DNA from 2 places in the Kitasatospora sp. NPDC058032 genome. Region 1 is predicted to be linked to the other one. Evidence: predicted binding sites of a transcription regulator. Region 1 holds the regulator's gene; the other holds the start of a gene.
The links. Region 1 encodes HspR, which represses chaperone genes until heat shock. Its sites were predicted from a motif close to TTGAGNNNNNNNNNCTCAA; they were not measured.
Positions count from the first base shown of each region.

Region 2: a site for HspR is predicted at 1,984-2,002, ahead of lon (endopeptidase La). Genes of this name have one in related genera too.

Region 1 is NZ_JBHVRK010000004.1:183,752-187,161, forward strand. Features, by position in the region: gene grpE (nucleotide exchange factor GrpE) at 1-400, shown strand, start outside; gene dnaJ (molecular chaperone DnaJ) at 559-1,710, shown strand; gene ACFVUH_RS08665 (heat shock protein transcriptional repressor HspR) at 1,718-2,233, shown strand; gene ACFVUH_RS08670 (helix-turn-helix domain-containing protein) at 2,450-3,410, shown strand, end outside.
Region 2 is NZ_JBHVRK010000005.1:330,182-333,591, reverse strand. Features, by position in the region: gene lon (endopeptidase La) at 1-1,961, opposite strand, end outside; gene ACFVUH_RS11475 (rhomboid-like protein) at 2,099-2,911, opposite strand.

The DNA of each region.
Region 1 (3,410 bases):
GATCGCCGTCTCCAACATCCTGGAGTCGCTGATCCCGGTGCTGGACGACATCGGCCGCGCCCGCGACCACGGCGAGGTGACGGGCGGCTTCAAGTCCGTCGCGGAGTCGCTGGAGACGGTCGTCGCCAAGCTGGGCCTGCAGCAGTTCGGCAAGGAGGGCGAGCCCTTCGACCCGACCATGCACGAGGCGCTGATGCACAGCTACTCCTCGGACGTCACCGAGGACACCTGCGTCCAGATCCTCCAGCCCGGCTACCGGATCGGCGAGCGGATCATCCGCCCGGCGATGGTCGCGGTCGCGGAGCCCCAGCCGGGCACCCAGACCACGTCCGGTCCGGACTCCGACGCCGCCAAGGGCGGGGAGAAGAAGGACCAGGCCGATGGTGGCTCGGACAGCTGACCAGCGGTGACAGCTGAAAACCCCTGCGCTGCGGAGTCGTACGCCGGCCAGTACGGCGGCCGGCTCCGCAGCGCGCTGTCGATGGGTCCGGGCACGGAACGCCGTGCCCGGACCGTTGACAGCACTGTGACGATGGACCTCGGGAGGTGGCGCCGGCCATGAGCGGCAAGGACTACGTGGAGAAGGACTACTACAAGGTCCTCGGCGTGCCCAAGGACGCCAGCGCCACAGAGATCAAGAAGACCTACCGCAAGCTGGCGCGCGAGTTCCACCCCGACGCCAACAAGGGCGACACCAAGGCCGAGGAGCGGTTCAAGGACATCTCCGAGGCGTACGACGTCCTCTCCGACGAGAAGCGCCGCAAGGAGTACGACGAGGCCCGCAGCCTCTTCGCCAACGGCGGCTTCCGCCCCGGCGGCCCCGGTGGCACCGGCAGCTACAGCTTCGACTTCGGCGACCTCTTCAGCGGCACCCAGGGCGGCAACACCGGCGGCCTCGGGGACGTCTTCGGCGGCCTGTTCAACCGCGGCGGCCGGCAGGCCCAGCCGCGGCGCGGCGCCGACGTCGAGACCGAGGTGACGCTCTCCTTCGAGGAGGCCGTCGACGGCGCCACCGTCCCGCTGCGGATGACCAGTCAGGCCCCCTGCCGGCTGTGCAACGGCACCGGCGCCAAGGCCGGCACCACCCCGCGGGTCTGTCCGACCTGCGTCGGCTCCGGCACCGTCAGCCGTGGCCAGGGCGCCTTCGCGCTCTCCGAACCCTGCCGGGACTGCCGAGGCCGCGGCATGATCGTCGACGACCCGTGCCCCGACTGCCACGGCAGCGGACGCGCCAGCTCCGCCCGCACCATGCAGGTCCGGATCCCGGCCGGCGTCCAGGACGCCCAGCGGATCCGGCTCAAGGGCAAGGGCGCCCAGGGCGAGCGCGGCGGCCAGCCCGGCGACCTGTACGTCAGCGTCCACGTCGACTCCCACCCCGTCTTCGGACGCAAGGGCGACAACCTGACGGTGACCGTCCCGGTCAGCTTCCCCGAGGCCGCCCTCGGCGGCACCATCGAGGTGCCGACCCTGAACGGCCCGTCGGTGAAGCTCAAGCTGCCGCCGGGCAGCGCCAACGGCCTGACCCTGCGGGCCCGCGGCAAGGGCGCCACCCGCAAGGACGGCACCCGCGGCGACCTCCTGGTCACCGTGGAGGTCGTGGTGCCCCAGAGCGTCACCGGCGATGCGCTGACCGCCCTGGAGCAGTACCGCGAGGCGACCGCCTCCGACGACCCACGAGCCGCTCTCTTCCGGGCGGCGGAGGGAGCGTGACGACCAGATGACCCCCGACGACCCCATCGGCCCCGGCCTGGGCGAGGGCCTGCCCGGTGGCGGCGGCGCCCGCCGCACCACTCGCCGGACCGCCCCGCAGCCCCAGTACGTGCTGACCGAGGACACCCCGGTCTACGTGATCTCGGTGGCCGCCGAGCTCTCCGGCCTGCACCCGCAGACGCTCCGTCAGTACGACCGGCTCGGCCTGGTCTGCCCCGACCGCACCGCGGGGCGCGGGCGCCGCTACTCCGCGCGCGACATCCAGCAGCTGCGCGAGGTCCAGCGGCTCTCCCAGGACGAGGGCATCAATCTGGCCGGCATCAAGCGGATCATCGAACTGGAGAACCAGGTCACCGCGCTCCAGTCCCGGATAGCCGAGCTGGTCGACTCCCTGGAGGGCGCCGCCACCGCGCTCCAGCAGCGCGAGGCCACCATCCACGCCTCCTACCGCCGCGACCTCGTCCCCTACCAGCCGCCCACCCCGCACTCCAGCGCCCTCGTCGTCTGGCGTCCCAAGCGCTGACGGCCCCTGTCGCCACCGCGCACCGCCGCCGGTTTCCCCCTGGCCGGGGGGTGCCGGCGGCACGGCGTTGGTGAGAGAGTGTTGAGGACCTGGACCGAACCGCCGGTCAACGGATCCCGGCCGCCGCGACACGCCGTACCTCTAGGATCGCCGATGAGGCGGCGTGGCCCGTGCCCCTGTTGACCGCTTCCGCCGGTCGATGACAAGGAGACGAGAATGAACGGTCGGGAGCAGAGCGGCGCCGCGGCCGGAGCGCCGCGGATTCTCTCGACCGATGCCCGGGAACTCTATTTGGCCGTCCTCCGCAAGGACGGCAGAATTGCCCGGAAAGGAAACGACCCGGACGAATCACAGGTGTTCGACGAACTCCTGTCGATCGGTCTCCTGGTTCCGGATCTGGACGAACCGCGCATGCTGATCGCGGCCGATCCGGCCCAGCTGTCCGCCAGTCTGAGCCTCACCTGGCAGCGGCAGGCCCTGGAACATTTGTCCCGCGCCGTCTCGCTTCCGACCGAACTGGCCGAACTGGCCGAGGAATTCCATTCGCCGGGCCAGAGCGGCGGGCAGATCGAGTACGTCCGGGGCAAGGCCCTCATCAACCAGCGGGTGCGGCAGTCCACGGCCGGCGGGCTGGAGGAGGCGCTGGCGATGCAACCCGGCGGCCCGCGACCACCGGACGTCCTGGCCGCGAACCTGGAGAGCGACCTGGAGGTCCTCCGGCGCGGCGCGACGATGCGGACGATCTATCACGCCAGCACGCGGTACCACCAGCCCACCCGCGACTACGTCACCACGCTGGCCGCCGCCGGGTGGCAGTTCAGAACGCTCGACGAGCCCTACACCCGGCTCATCATCATCGACCGGCGCATCGCCGTCATCCCGGTCGATGATGACATGAGCCTGGCTGCCTTCATACACGACCAATCAGTCATCGAATACCTGGCCGAGGAAGTGTTCGAGCGGAACTGGGGCCGCGCACTCGAATTCGACGGCCACCCGGCAGTACCGCGCCAAGTGGTATCGAGGCTACGGCAGACCATCATCGAACTGCTGCTCTCGGGAACGAATCACCGAGTCATCGCGCGCCGCCTGGGGATCAGCGAGAGAACGCTCGCCCGGCACATCGCCGAAATGCGCGAGGACTACAACGTGGATTCCCTGTTCCAGCTCGGCTACG
Region 2 (3,410 bases), on a different contig from region 1:
CCCAGCTGGCCGGTCAGGGTCAGCCCGGTGCCGCCGGTCTCGGCGTCGGCGAGCGAGGCCTCGATGTAGAGCACGTCGCCGCCGGCCCCGGTGACCGCCAGTCCGGTGGCCACGCCGGGCACCGCGGTGCGCCGCTCGGCGGGCTCCTGGGCCGCCTCCGGGACGTGGTGCGGCCGGCCGATCAGGGCGCGCAGGTCGTCGGCGCCGATCGCGGCGGGCAGCTCGCGCTCGCCCAGCTCGTGCTGCGCGGCGACCTTGCGCAGCACCCGGGCGATGGCCCGTTCGAGGTTGCGGACGCCGGCCTCCCGGGTGTACTCGCCGGCCAGGCTGCGCAGCGCCGGCTCGTCGACCACGACCTCCTCGCCCTTCAGCCCGGCCTTCTCCAGCTGGCGCGGGAGCAGGTGGTCGCGGGCGATGACGACCTTCTCGTCCTCGGTGTAGCCGTCCAGGCGGACCAGCTCCATCCGGTCGAGCAGCGGCTCGGGGATGGCCTCCAGCACATTGGCGGTGGCGAGGAAGACCACGTCGGAGAGGTCCAGCTCGACCTCCAGGTAGTGGTCCCGGAAGGTGTGGTTCTGCGCCGGGTCGAGCACCTCCAGCAGGGCGGCGGCCGGGTCGCCCCGGTAGTCGGAGCCGACCTTGTCGATCTCGTCGAGCAGGACGACCGGGTTCATCGAGCCGGCCTCCTTGATGGCGCGGACCAGCCGGCCGGGCAGCGCGCCGACGTAGGTGCGCCGGTGGCCGCGGATCTCCGCCTCGTCCCGGACGCCGCCGAGCGCGACCCGGACGAACTTGCGGCCCATGGCGTGGGCCACCGAGGAACCGAGCGAGGTCTTTCCGACCCCGGGCGGGCCGACCAGGGCCAGCACCGCGCCTCCGCGGCGGCCTCCCACCAGTCCGAGCCCCTGGTCGGCCCGGCGCTTGCGGACGGCCAGGTACTCGACGATCCGCTCCTTCACGTCGGCCAGGCCGGCGTGGTCGGCGTCCAGCACCGCGCGGGCGCCGGCGATGTCGTAGGAGTCCTCGGTGCGCTCGTTCCAGGGCAGCTCCAGGACGGTGTCCAGCCAGGTGCGGATCCACGAGCCCTCGGGCGACTGGTCGCTGGAGCGCTCCAGCTTGTCGACCTCCTTGAGCGCGGCCTCGCGGACCTTCTCCGGCAGGTCGGCGGCCTCCACCCGGGCGCGGTAGTCCTCCTCCTCGTCGGCCGGGTCGCCGTTCAGCTCGGCCAGCTCCTTGCGGACGGCCTCCAGCTGGCGGCGGAGCAGGAACTCCTTCTGCTGCTTGGCCACGCCCTCCTCGACGTCCTTGCGGATGGTGTCGTTGACCTCCTCCTCGGCGAGGTGGTCGCGGAGCAGGCCGAGCGCGTACTCCAGTCGCGCGACCTGGTCGGCCTCCAGCAGCACCTTGAGCTTCTGCTCGGCGGTGACGAAGGAGGCGTAGCCGATGTTGTCGGCGAGTTCGCCGACACCCTCGATGGCGGCCACCCGGTCGACGATCTGCCAGGCGCCGCGCTTGCGCAGCCACTGGGTGGACAGGTTCTTGTACTCCTTGACCAGTTCGGCGGCCCGCCCGGCCACCGGGGTGCCGACCGAGGACTCCCGGAACGGCGTGGTCTCCACCCAGAGCGCGGCGCCGGGCCCGGTGGTGCCGACGCCGATCCGCACCCGGCGCACCGCGCGCACCAGCGCGGCCGGCTGCCCGATCGAATTGGGGCCGTCAGCGAGCCTGCCGACCTGCTCGACGGTGGCGAGGGTGCCGACCGCCGCGTACGAGCCGTCCACCCGCGGCACCAGCAGGACCTGGGGCTTGCCGGTGCTGCCGGGGGCGGCGGCGCGCGCGGCCTCGACGGCGGCGCGGACCTCGGTGTCCTTCAGGTCCAGCGGAACGACCATGCCCGGCAGGACGACCTCGTCGTCGAGCGGCAGCACGGGCAGGGTGAGCGGTGTGGACGTCGATGCCATGATCTCTCCCCAGTCAGCGAACTTGAGTCGACCTGACTAAGGCTTCGCGGCGGCCGGATGTTCCCCGGGCTGCGTTCGCCGTGAGCGAACGGCGGAGGAGTCCCGGCCGGGCCGTCAAAACCAGGACCGGACCCGGCTCAGAGCCGCTCCAGCACCGCGGCCCGACCCGCCGCGGAAGCCGCCGTGACAGCCGGCGCAGAGGCCGGCGCGGGCGCCGACCGGGGGCGCCCGGCGAGCACCCCGAGCCGGGTACGGCGCGGCCGGTACCCGTCCCGGCGGCGCAGCCACCGCCACAGCACCACCCCGGCCAGCAGCGCCGCCGGGTGGCCGACCCCGGTGACGAGGTCCCGGTCCTCGGCGATCTGCCCGGCGATCAGCGCGGCGGCCAGTCCGAGCGCGACCACCCGTCCGCCCGGCCGCAGCAGCCCGGCCAGCGCGCCGAGACTGGCCAGCACGCCGTAGCTGACGCCGATGTCCAGGTAGTCCATCGCGGCCGGCTCCAGCCGCCCGGCCTCCACCCCGACGACGACCACGCCCTGGGAGAGCAGGGTGGCGCCGATGTGCCCGGCGGCGAAGACGGCCGCCGCCCGGGCCGGGCCGACCCGGCGCTCCAGCGGCGCGACGGTGAGGGCGAAGGCCCACAGGTAGGGCACCCAGTTCGGGCCGGCCACCCAGAAGCCGCTCAGCAGCAGCGCGCGCAGCGGGTGCTGGAGCAGGTTGTGCCCGTCCGAGCTGGACGCCTCCTGGAGCCGCAGCACGAGGTCGGGGTCGGCGAGCTGGGCGAAGGTGGTGGTGGCGCCGACCACGGCGAGGTAGCCCAGCGCGAAGGGATTGCGCCGCGGGGTCGGCACCCGGGCCAGCAGCCAGTCGGCCGCCCCGGCCCGCAGACCGTGCCGGAGCATCCCGTACGGCGGACCGCCGCGCCCGGCGCGCACCTGTCGCTCCGTCATGCCGCCTCCGCTCCGCCGCTCGTGACCGCCGCCCCCGCGCGTGTCCAACGTTCCGGCGCGTACCGGAAATCCCACCCCCCGCAAATTTGTCGTGGCCACGGTACGGCCGGCGGCTGGGAGCCCGCTGGGAGAACGCTGGGCGCGGGGGGATCGAGGGGTGGCCGAATTGGTCCATACCTTCTCCCCCCATACCCACGCCCGTCCCCGCTGACCGGCGGCTTGGTGTCGATCGATGTGCATACGTACCGTTACGGAGTGAAAAAACGCCGGGTAAGGTATCGGCCCGTGCCCACTTCCGAGTGGGCCCGACGGCCGGCCCGGCAAGCCGGCCCGCGGGCCGGAAATGTCCGGTCCACCTGCCGGGAATCACCCGCTGTCCGTACGCTGCGAGGTGTGCGGGAGAAGTGAGCGGCGCACGCCCGCTCGCCGGCACCGCGCACGCGACGGGACGGCGGACCCGGCACAGTCCACGACGGAACAAGACTACGAGCGGAGCCTT